Regions from separate parts of the Geodermatophilus sp. SYSU D00697 genome, predicted to be linked through region 2. Evidence: riboswitches for the same ligand, from Rfam matches in the RefSeq annotation. Region 2 holds a riboswitch; each other region holds the start of a gene.

Region 1 (3,261 bases), on a different contig from region 2:
CGCCGCCTGGGCCTGCGGGACCGCACCCAGCTGGCCATCCACGTCCACCGGGCCGGCCGGCCCGACGACCGGGGGGAGGCGCGGCGCGCGGGCGGGTGACCCCGCTCTGCCGGCGCATCTCCGGGGGAGCGTCGTGGCGCTGACCCTGTGAGAACGCTGGGGATCCGGTGGACACTGTCTGAGCGGAACCTGTGAGCACTGCATCCATGGAGTCACTCCAGTCGGAAGACAGACCGGGACACGTCTCGCCGGTGGGCCCGTCCTCGGGCCGGACACAGGGGGAAGGCATGACGCAGGCCGAGGTCGGTGCCAGGCCCGGACCGACGACCACCCGTCCACGCTCCCCGGCGCAGCCGGCCGGCGGCACGCCGGCGGCGGAGGCGGAGGAGCCGCCGGGACCCCGACCGGCGGCGCTGACCCGGCCGTGTGCCGTCCGGACGCCCGTGGCCCTGGTGCGGGTCCTGCTGTGCGAGGACCAGGAGGTCTTCCGGCTGGGCCTGCGGGTCGTCCTCGAGGCGCAGCCGGACATGGCCGTCGTCGCGGAGACCAGTCACCTGCCCGAGGCGCTCGCGGTGGCCGAGGGCGTGGCGACGCAGGTCGTCGTCGTCCGGCAGGGTCTGGTCGCCGGCGCCACCCTGCCCGTGCTGCGCACCCTCTGCGAGCGGGACACGGCGGTGCTGGTGCTCGCCGAGCCGGACGCGGACGTCGACGGTCGGCTGGTGGAGATCCTGCAGGCCGGGGTCCGCGGCTACCTGCCCCGCCGCGCGGCCGCGCAACGGCTCGTCGACGGCGTCCGGGCACTCGCCCGGCACGAGGCGGCACTCGATCCCACCGCCACGCGGCACCTGGTGCGGTACCTGAGCGACCCCGGTGCCCTGCTCGGCTCGGAGGAGCGCCCCCTCGACCGGCTCACCGAGCGGCAGCGCGACGTCGCCGAGCTGGTGGCCCAGGGGCTGAGCAACGAGGAGATCGCCTGCCGGCTGTTCGTGAGCCTGTCGACCGTGAAGAGCCACCTCACGGCCTCGATGCGCCGCCTCGACGTCCGGACCCGCACGCAGCTGGCGATCCTGGTCAACCGGGACCGCTCGCCGGCGGCCTGAGGACCCGCCCCCGCGGACCGGGGGCCCTCCCCGTCGCGGAGAGGGCCCCCGGCGTCGAACCGGTCAGTACCAGCCGGTGGACCGGGAGTGGTCCCAGGCCCCGCAGGGGCTGCCGTACCGGTCCCCGATGTAGATCAGGCCGGCCTTGATCTGGCGGTACGGGTCCGACGTCTTGCGGATGCCGGTGCTGGCCCAGGTCGAGTCGAGGAACTGGGGGATGCCGTACGCGGTGCTCGTCGGGTTCTGGGCATGCGGGTTCCAGCCGCTCTCCCGTTCCCACAGCCGGTCGAGGCAGCCGAACTGGGTCCGGTTGCCACCGACCTGGCCGAGGGCGTGGTCCTTGTAGGCCTGCTTCTCGCCCGCCGCGACCGCGGCCGGGCCGCCCTGGACCTCCGCCCGGGCGAGCGACCCCCCGGCGGGGGCGAGAGCGAGGGTGAGGCCCAGGGCGCCGACGACGGCGAGCCGGTGCAGGGCGCGGGGTGAGTGGGTGTGCTCGTTGTGCATGGTGGTCCTCGTGCTGTGCGGACGCCCGGCGCCGTCGGCGCCGGGGACGTACGGGACCGGCCGCGGCGGTCGGCGTGTCGTCAGCTGGGCGCGCGGCACCGGCCGGACACGGGTGCCCGGCTGGGCGCCGTCGGCCGACAGTGCGTGCCGGGCGGCTGGTCGCTGGAACGTGGACAGGCGGGAACGCGACGGTCCCGGACCCTGCGGGCGCGCGGGAGCTCGAGGCTCCCGGGCGCGGTGGTTCTCCTTGTCTCCCCGGGCCGCCTACCGGGTCAGCTGACGGGTTCGGGCTGGGAGTGCCCTACCCGCTCCCGGATGGTTCCCGGGAGCGGGACTCACCCCGGGTGGTGCGGGTGGGTCCCCGGCTCGCACCCACCTGGTGGGTGCGACTCGGCGGCGTCCGGCGCGGGCTCCGTTGGCTCGGAGGCGACATCGGCCGGACGCAGCCACCGTAAGAACGCGATGTGCACCGCGCCACTCGACGGCCGACGATCCTCTGTGACGCCATGGTGAGAGCGGCGGGACCCGCGTCACTGTGAGCGTCGTGACGGTCGCGTCCCGGAATGGCGGCCCCGTGGTCGAGCGTCGAACTCCCCGTGGACCTGTTCTCCCCCGTGACCCTGGGCGACATCGAGCTCGCCAACCGCGTCGTGATGGCCCCGCTGACCCGCATGCGCTCCGGTGCCTCCGGCGTCCCCGGTGACCTCGTCGTCGAGCACTACCGCCAGCGCGCCGGCGTCGGCCTGATCATCACCGAGGGCACCTACCCCAACCACGAGTCGCAGGCGTTCGTCGGCCAGCCGGGCATCGTCACCGACGAGCAGGTCGAGGGCTGGCGCCGCGTCGCCGAGGCGGTGCACGCCCGCGGCGGCAAGGTCGTGATGCAGGTGATGCACGGCGGCCGGGTCACCCACCCCGACGTCAACGGCGGCCGCCGCGTCGTCGCCCCCAGCGCCATCGCGATCGACGGCGAGGGGCACACCGAGAAGGGCAAGCAGCCCTACCCGGTCCCGCACGCGCTGACCGTGGCCGAGGCCCGCGACGTCGTCTCGGACTTCGTCTCCGCCGCTCGCCGCGCCGTCGAGGCCGGCCTGGACGGCGTGGAGGTCCACGGCGCCAACGGCTACCTGCTGCACGAGTTCCTCTCCCCGGCGTCCAACCAGCGCACCGACGAGTACGGCGGGTCGCCGGCCAACCGGGCGCGCTTCGTCGTCCAGGTGGTGACGGCGGTGGCCGCGGCGATCGGCGCGGGCAGGGTCGGCCTGCGGATCTCCCCCGAGCACGGCATCCAGGACGCCCTCGAGCCCGATCGGGACGACGTCCTCGCCACCTACGGCACCCTCGTCGACCAGCTGGCCCCGCTGGGCCTGGCCTACCTGTCGGTGCTGCACCGCGAGCCCGCCGGCGACCTGGTGCAGGAGCTGCGCCGGCGCTTCGGCGGTCCGCTGATCGCCAACAGCGGCTTCGGCACGGTGACCACCCGCGACGAGGCCGTGGCGCTCATCGAGGCCGCGCACGCCGACGCCGTCGCCGTGGGCCGCGCCGTCCTCGCCAACCCCGACCTGGTGGAGCGGTGGGCCGGCGAGCACCCGGAGAACGAGCCCAAGGCTCACCTGTTCTACGCGACCGGCCCCGAGGGTTACACCGACTACCCGAC
Region 2 (3,261 bases):
AACCCCCGGCCGGTCAGCAGCGGGATGAGCGTGAGGCTGGCCGCGTACAGGCCGAAGGCGGTGAGCGTCAGCGCCCCGGCGAGCAGCAGGAACCCCGGCGTCCGGACCTCCGGCGGGACCCGCCGCCGGCCCTCCGCCGCCCCGGACGGCGGGCGCGCCCACGCCGCGGGGAGGGCGAACGCGTGCAGCGGCACGGTCACCACGGCGAGCACCGCGGCCAGCACCAGGTACGTCCCCCGCCAGGAGAAGGCCGTCAGCAGCGCGTCGGTCAGCGGCGCGAAGACCGTGCTGGACAGGCCCGCCGCCAGGGTCAGCGCCGTCAGGGCCCGGACACGGTCCTCCCCGTACCACCGGGCCAGCGCGGTGAACGCCGCCTGGTAGAGCACCCCCGCCATCGCCACCCCGGCGACCAGCCACGCCAGCAGGAACCAGCCGTAGCCCGGCGCCAGGGCGATGCCCACCGTCGCGGGGACGGCGAGCAGCGAGCCCGCGGTCATCACCCGGCGGGGACCGCGCCGGTCGAGCCAGTGCCCCACCGGGATCCCGGCCAGCGCCGAGACGACCAGGCCCGCCGAGAACGCCGCCGACGCCGTCGGGGCCGACCAGCCCGTGTCGGCGGTGATGTCGGCCAGGGCGACCGGGAAGGCGTAGTAGAGGACGCCCCAGCTGGTGATCTCGGTCGCGCAGAGCGCGACGAGGCCCCGCTGCCGGCCGCGGCGTGTCGTCGGCGCGTCGGGTCGGGGTGTGCGAGATCTCACCCCGGCCGCCCGGCGCGGCTGCGCACGCGTGCCTGGACCGGCGTGGGGAGCTGCCGGCCGGTCCGGGACACGGTCCACGTCTACCGGAGTCCGCGCAGGTGGGCGACGGGGTGCCGGGCCCTGACGGCAGGTACGGTCGGTGATCACCGCCCTGCGGTCACCCGACTGCGGCATGTAGCGGGAGGTCACCCGTTCGGGCAAGCAGGCACGCCGCGGGCGTTACCCGATCGTGACCGGTCCTGCGCGCCGTAGTAGCTTTCCCGACGGCCTTGCCGGGCTCAGCTCCTCGGGAACCGAGGGCCTCGGCGAGGCCCCGCCGAACCGCCGACGACCCCTCCGGGTCCAGGCGGACCGGGGACCCACCGAACTCCTGGGGTGAGTCCTGCCTGCGCGTGGGGACGCAGGCAGGTAGGGCGCCGTCCGGCCCGAACCCGTCAGCTAACTCGGTAGGCGGTCGCGAGGATGGGAGAACCGTCGCCTTGGCGACCCTGCACCACCTGAACACCGAGCCCCGCCGTGCTCCGTCGCCGAGCCGCCGCCTGCGCTCCCCGCGCCGGACCCTGGTCGTCGCCGCCGCGGTGGCCGGCCTGCTGGCCGGCGCGCCGGCCGCGGTCGCCGCTCCGGGCACGCCCGCCTCCTCCGAGCAGGACCAGCTGGCCGCCCAGGTGGCCCGCATCGAGGAGCAGGTCGCGGCCGCCGAGGAGCAGTTGCAGCGGATGACCGTGGAGGCCGAGGCGGCTGCCGACGCCGCGCTGGTCGCCCGCGCCCAGCTGGCCGACGCCCGCGCGGAGGCCGAGCGGACCGCCGCCGAGCTGGCCGACGCCCAGGCCGACGTCGCCGGAGCGGAGCAGGCCATCGCCGACCTGGGCCGCCAGGCCTACATGGGCGGCGACACCCGCTACGGCGACGTCCAGATGCTCCTCGACGCGCAGAGCCCCACGGAGCTGCTGCAGCAGGCCGCCACGATGGAGGTCATCGGGGACCACCGGGCCGCCCAGCTCCAGGACTTCCTGACCGTCGAGCAGCGGGTGGAGGACGCCGCCCGCGCCGCCGAGGACGCCGTCGCCCGGCGGGACGCGGCCGCCCGTGCCGCCGACGAGGCCGAGGCCGCCGCCAACGCCCACCTCGCCGAGGCCCAGGCCGAGTTCGACGCCCGCTCGGCGGAGAAGGCCTCCCTGGAGGAGCAGCTCCGCCAGGCGGGGGAGCGGCTGCTGGCCTCCCAGGGCGCGGCCGACCCCGGCGCGGCGTGGAGCCAGCGGCAGTCCCAGGCGCAGGCGCTGTCCAGCGCGCAGAGCTCGACCGCCATGCCGACCGCCGGACGGGTCACCTCCTGCTACGGGGCCCGCTGGGGGACCCTGCACCAGGGCGTCGACATCGCCGCGCCCATCGGCACGCCGATCTACGTCCCCGAGGACGGCGTCGTGCTGCAGGCCGGCCCGGCCAGCGGGTTCGGGCAGGCCGTGTACGTCCAGCACGGCGACGGCCAGATCACCCTCTACGGCCACGTGAACCGGTTCTTCGTCGGCGCCGGGCAGGTGGTCACCGCCGGCCAGCAGATCGCGGAGGTCGGCAACAAGGGCCAGTCCACGGGGCCGCACCTGCACTTCGAGGTGCACCAGGGCGGGCTGTACGCGAACCGGGTGAACCCGGTGCCGTGGCTGACCGCGCACGGCATCGCGGTGGGCGGCTGCTGACGTCGGCCTGACACGGGTGCGGCCGCCGGGGTGGACCCGGCGGCCGCAGCCGTCCTCAGCGCCTCCCGCGCAGCCGGCCGAGGAGCCCGCCCACGCCGCCGAGCGTCTGCGCGGCCAGTTGCAGGATCGGGCCCCCGGGGATGCCGGGTGCTGACTGCACGATCGGCGCCAGCGCCAGCAGTCCGCCGATCTCGTGCACCTTGAGCCGGCGGCGGGCCAGCGCGACCACCGGGTTCACCCGCCCGGACGCCGCCTCCAGGAGCAGGTCGGCCGGCGCCTCGACCGCCGTCCCCGTCGGCCGGCCCGGGGGCAGCCGCCCGACGGTCCAGCCGTCGCCGTCGGCGGCGAACCGCCACCCGCCGTCCGGCGTGGCGAGCCCGGCGCCCCCGGTGATCCCGTTCGCCGCCGCCAGCGCACCGGTCACGTCGGCGAGCGCGGCCAGCCCGGACTGCAGCACCGGCGCCGGGACCGGTGGTGCTCCGGCCTCGGCCAGGTCCAGCCCGTGCACCGCCAGCTCGTAGGCCTGGCCGAGCACCACGCTGAGCAGGGGGAGCCGGCCGACGACGGCGACCGCCGGGGCGGTGTCCAGCTCGACCGGTTCCTCGGCCAGGTAGCGGGCGGTGGCCTCCCGGTTGCGGTGCAGTGCCGCGAGCACCTCCGCGCGCGACGCGGCGCGGTGCGCGGCGGTCACCCGGGCGTTGGTGGCGTCAGCGTCGGGTGGGGTCCCGGTCCCGCCGGTGCGCGCGGAGGCGATGAGGTCGGCCAGCGCGGCGTGGTCCGCCCAGCAGCCCAGGTGCACGCACACCTCG
Region 3 (3,261 bases), on a different contig from region 2:
CGGTCACCGCTCCACCACGTTGCGCAGCTCGCCGCCGTCCAGCAGCGCCGCGAGATTGGCACTGACCAGGTCGTCGGCGCCGACCGGCCGGCCGCCGGCCGCGTGCGGCGTGAGCAGGAGGTCGGGGGCGTCCCAGAGCGGGGAGTCGGCGGGCAGCGGCTCGGTCTCGGTCACGTCGAGGGCGGCACCGGCGATGCGGCCCTCCACCAGCGCCGCGACGAGGGCGGGCTCGTCGACGGTCGAGCCGCGGCCCACGTTGACCACGTGGGCGTGCGCCGGCAGTGCGGCCAGCCGGCCGGCGTCCAGGGCCCGGGTGGTGCCGGCGGTCGACGGCAGGATCATGACCAGGACGTCGGTCCGCCCGAGCTCGGCCTCCAGGTCCTCCTCGGCGACGACGGCGAACCCGGCGCGCTCCCCCGCGCTGCGCGCCACCCCGCGCACCCGGGCGCCCAGCGAGGCGAGCACCGGCGCGAGGGTCTGCCCGATGGCACCGAACCCCCAGATGAGCACGCGGGCGTCGATCAGGGTGGTCACCGCACCCTCGGGGTGCAGCGGCTGGAGCCCGCCGAGCTCGCGGGCCCAGCGGTGCTCGCCCTGCGCCCGGGCGGCGGCGGGCAGGCGGCGCACCAGGGCGAGGGTCAGGGCCAGGGCGTGCTCGGTGACCGTCGCGCTGTGCAGGCCCGCACCGGCGGTGACGACGACGTCCTCGGGGAAGCCGGCGGCGAGGACGGCGTCCGGTCCGGCCGCCAGGGTCTGCACCCAGCGCAGCCGGGGCATCCGGCCGGCGACGGCGGCGAGGTCGGCGGTGGAGCTGCCCCACACGACCATCGCCTCGGCGTCCAGGTGCTCGTCGGGCACGGGGGCCGCGGCGTCGTAGACGACCGCGTGCACGCCCTCGGGCAGGTCCGGGGCCAGCGGGACCGAGTCGGGCAGCAGGAGCTTCATCCGAGGAGGCCTCTCGTGGGGTCAGGCGGGGACGGTGCCCGAGCCCCATGCCACACCCGGCCGTCGGGCGCCGCCACCCCAGCCCGGTCGCCCGTGGACGGGAGCCGGACCCTGACCTCCGGCCGCGCCGGGCCCGACCGGCGGGGTGTCAGCCCCGGTAGTTCACGTGGACGTGGTCGAAGTGGTTGGCCGTCACGCCCCCGCGGTCGGCCATCGGCTTCCAGGAGCCGTTGGGCGAGGAGAGCATCCGCTGCTGCCAGATGACGTACTCGACACCGAGCTCGTCCCAGTGGTCGATGTGGTACTGGGCGATGGCGTCGCCGAGGGCGTCGTCGGACATGACCATGTAGTCGACCGCCAGGCCGGACGGGTGACCGCCGGGGTCGGCCGCGCTGGCGCGGGTGCCGCCCAGCCTGATGCCGGCGGCGCCCGGGACGTTGGAGACGACCGCGTTGGCGGCCGCCTGCGCGGCCGGCTTGATGCTCCCGGCGGTGTTGGTGATGCGCGCGACCGCACCCGCCGCGGCCGCGGCGGCCCGGGCGGGAGCGGCCGGCTCCGGTGCGGCGGCGGCCTGCGCGGCCGCGGCCTCCGCCTGCTGTCGCGCGGCGGCCTGCGCGGCCGCCTCGGCCTCGGCCGCGGCCCGGGCGGCGGCCTCCGCCTCGGCCTTCTGCCGGTCGAGCACGGCCTGGTCGGCGGCGGCCTGCGCCTGCTGGGCGGCCGCCTGCGCGGCCTCGCGGGTGCTGCGGCTGGCGGCGAGGTCGGCCAGCGGCTGCAGGTCCCGGGTCGCGTCGACCTCGACGGGCGCGGACTGGGCCGAGAGCCCCAGCTGGGCGGCGACGCTGACCGACTCCGACGCCCCGGCGTCGGCCTGGGCGGCCGGCTCCGCGCCGATGACGACGTTGGCCACGACCGCGCCGGCCGCGGCGGCGGCCAGGAGGAGGGCCGGGCGGCGGCGCGAGGGAGCGATCCGGCCGCGGCGGTCGGCGCGGCGGGAGGTGGTGGTGCGGGGGTCCATGGGGTGGGGTGCTCCGAGGGTGCGGGCGCAGGTGCGCACGGAGGGGCGCAGGCTGCGGGGAGGTCGGGGGACGTCGGCGGTCCGGGAGAGCCGGCCGGTGCGGACACCACGGAGACGGCGGGGACGCCGGTCGAGCGAGGGTGCTCGGGGAGGGTCCGCGGGAGGCGGGTCAGGGACGGCCGCGGGCGATCACGTGCGAGGGTGCGCCCGGAGCCGGCGGTGCCGGAGCGAGGGTGGGCATCCGGCAGGGCTGGGGCACGCCATCCGGCGGCTCTCCGTTCTTCCGATGGCCGCCTACCGAGTTAGCTGACGGGTTCGGGCGGGAAGCGGCCCTGCCCGCTACCCGGACGACGGCCCGGGAGCGGGGTTCACCCCAGTACTGCGGTGGGTCCCCGGCTCGCCCCGGAGGGCGACTCGGCGGCGTCCGCTCGGCTTCCCCGGCAGGGGACGTGAGGACCGGCCGGACCCGACCACCGTAACCGGCGTTATGTGTTTGTGACAATCGCGGACCGTCGATTCGTCGGGTGATGTGTGTCGCGCCTCCCCCGGTCGACGGCCGGGTGGTGTAGGCGCCGACGATCCGCGTGCACGGGGCCACCCGCGTCGTGTGCACGGACCGCGGTGGTCGGCGCCCGCAGAGCGCGGTACGTGCACGAACCGTCGTCGGCGCCGCGGGAGAGGCCAGGGGCGCCGCCCCTAGGGTGGGCCCGTGGAGGTCTGGTTCACCCCGTCCTGCTCCAAGTGCCGCACCGCGCGGGCCCAGCTGGAGGAGGCCGGCGTCGAGTACACGCTGCGCCGCCACCTGGACGACCCGCCGACGGAGGCCGAGCTGCGCGCCGCGCTCCGTGCCCTGCAGCTGGAGCCGTGGGACATCACCCGCATGTCCGAGCCCCTCGCCCGGGAGCTCGGGCTGCGGGACCTGCCCCGGGACGCCGACGCGTGGATCCGCGTGCTGGCCGAGCACCCGCGGCTCATCCAGCGCCCGCTCGTGCTGACCGACGACGGACGGGCGTGGGTCGCGCGGGACGACGCGACGCTGACCGAGGTGGTGGCGGCCGGACGGCGGTCGGACGCGGGCTCCTGACGACGCCGGCTCCCCTGGTCAGAGGCGGTGTGCCGCGGCGGCGGCGAGGGTCCCGAGGGTGTTCGTCGAGAGATGCAGCACGGTGGGGGCGAGCAGGCTCCCGCTGCGGAGCCGCAGCCAGGCGAAGAACGCGCCGGCGGCGGCCGTCCCGGAGCACAGGAGCGCGACGGCCAGCGCCCGGGCGACCGGACCCTCGACCAGGTCGTTGGCCGCCAGG

Evidence for each region. Region 2 has a riboswitch for cyclic di-AMP ahead of ACI79C_RS07845 (M23 family metallopeptidase). Riboswitches for the same ligand answer to the same signal wherever they lie in the genome.
Region 1: it holds a riboswitch for cyclic di-AMP, as region 2 does, so the genes downstream of both, ACI79C_RS22055 (aggregation-promoting factor C-terminal-like domain-containing protein) here and ACI79C_RS07845 (M23 family metallopeptidase) in region 2, are expected to answer to the same signal.
Region 3: it holds a riboswitch for cyclic di-AMP, as region 2 does, so the genes downstream of both, ACI79C_RS16800 (hypothetical protein) here and ACI79C_RS07845 (M23 family metallopeptidase) in region 2, are expected to answer to the same signal.

The regions. Positions count from the first base shown of each region.
Region 1 is NZ_JBJGYV010000036.1:16,524-19,784, forward strand. It holds gene ACI79C_RS22045 (LuxR C-terminal-related transcriptional regulator) at 1-99, shown strand, start outside; gene ACI79C_RS22050 (LuxR C-terminal-related transcriptional regulator) at 444-1,100, shown strand; gene ACI79C_RS22055 (aggregation-promoting factor C-terminal-like domain-containing protein) at 1,164-1,604, opposite strand; cyclic di-AMP (ydaO/yuaA leader) riboswitch at 1,866-2,000, opposite strand; gene ACI79C_RS22060 (alkene reductase) at 2,201-3,261, shown strand, end outside.
Region 2 is NZ_JBJGYV010000006.1:116,067-119,327, reverse strand. It holds gene ACI79C_RS07850 (MFS transporter) at 1-758, opposite strand, end outside; cyclic di-AMP (ydaO/yuaA leader) riboswitch at 1,063-1,226, shown strand; gene ACI79C_RS07845 (M23 family metallopeptidase) at 1,238-2,452, shown strand; gene ACI79C_RS07840 (maleylpyruvate isomerase family mycothiol-dependent enzyme) at 2,508-3,261, opposite strand, start outside.
Region 3 is NZ_JBJGYV010000019.1:39,397-42,657, reverse strand. It holds gene eda (bifunctional 4-hydroxy-2-oxoglutarate aldolase/2-dehydro-3-deoxy-phosphogluconate aldolase) at 1-7, opposite strand, end outside; gene ACI79C_RS16805 (phosphoglycerate dehydrogenase) at 4-945, opposite strand; gene ACI79C_RS16800 (hypothetical protein) at 1,094-1,960, opposite strand; cyclic di-AMP (ydaO/yuaA leader) riboswitch at 2,237-2,390, opposite strand; gene ACI79C_RS16795 (ArsC/Spx/MgsR family protein) at 2,670-3,044, shown strand; gene ACI79C_RS16790 (CPBP family intramembrane glutamic endopeptidase) at 3,063-3,261, opposite strand, start outside.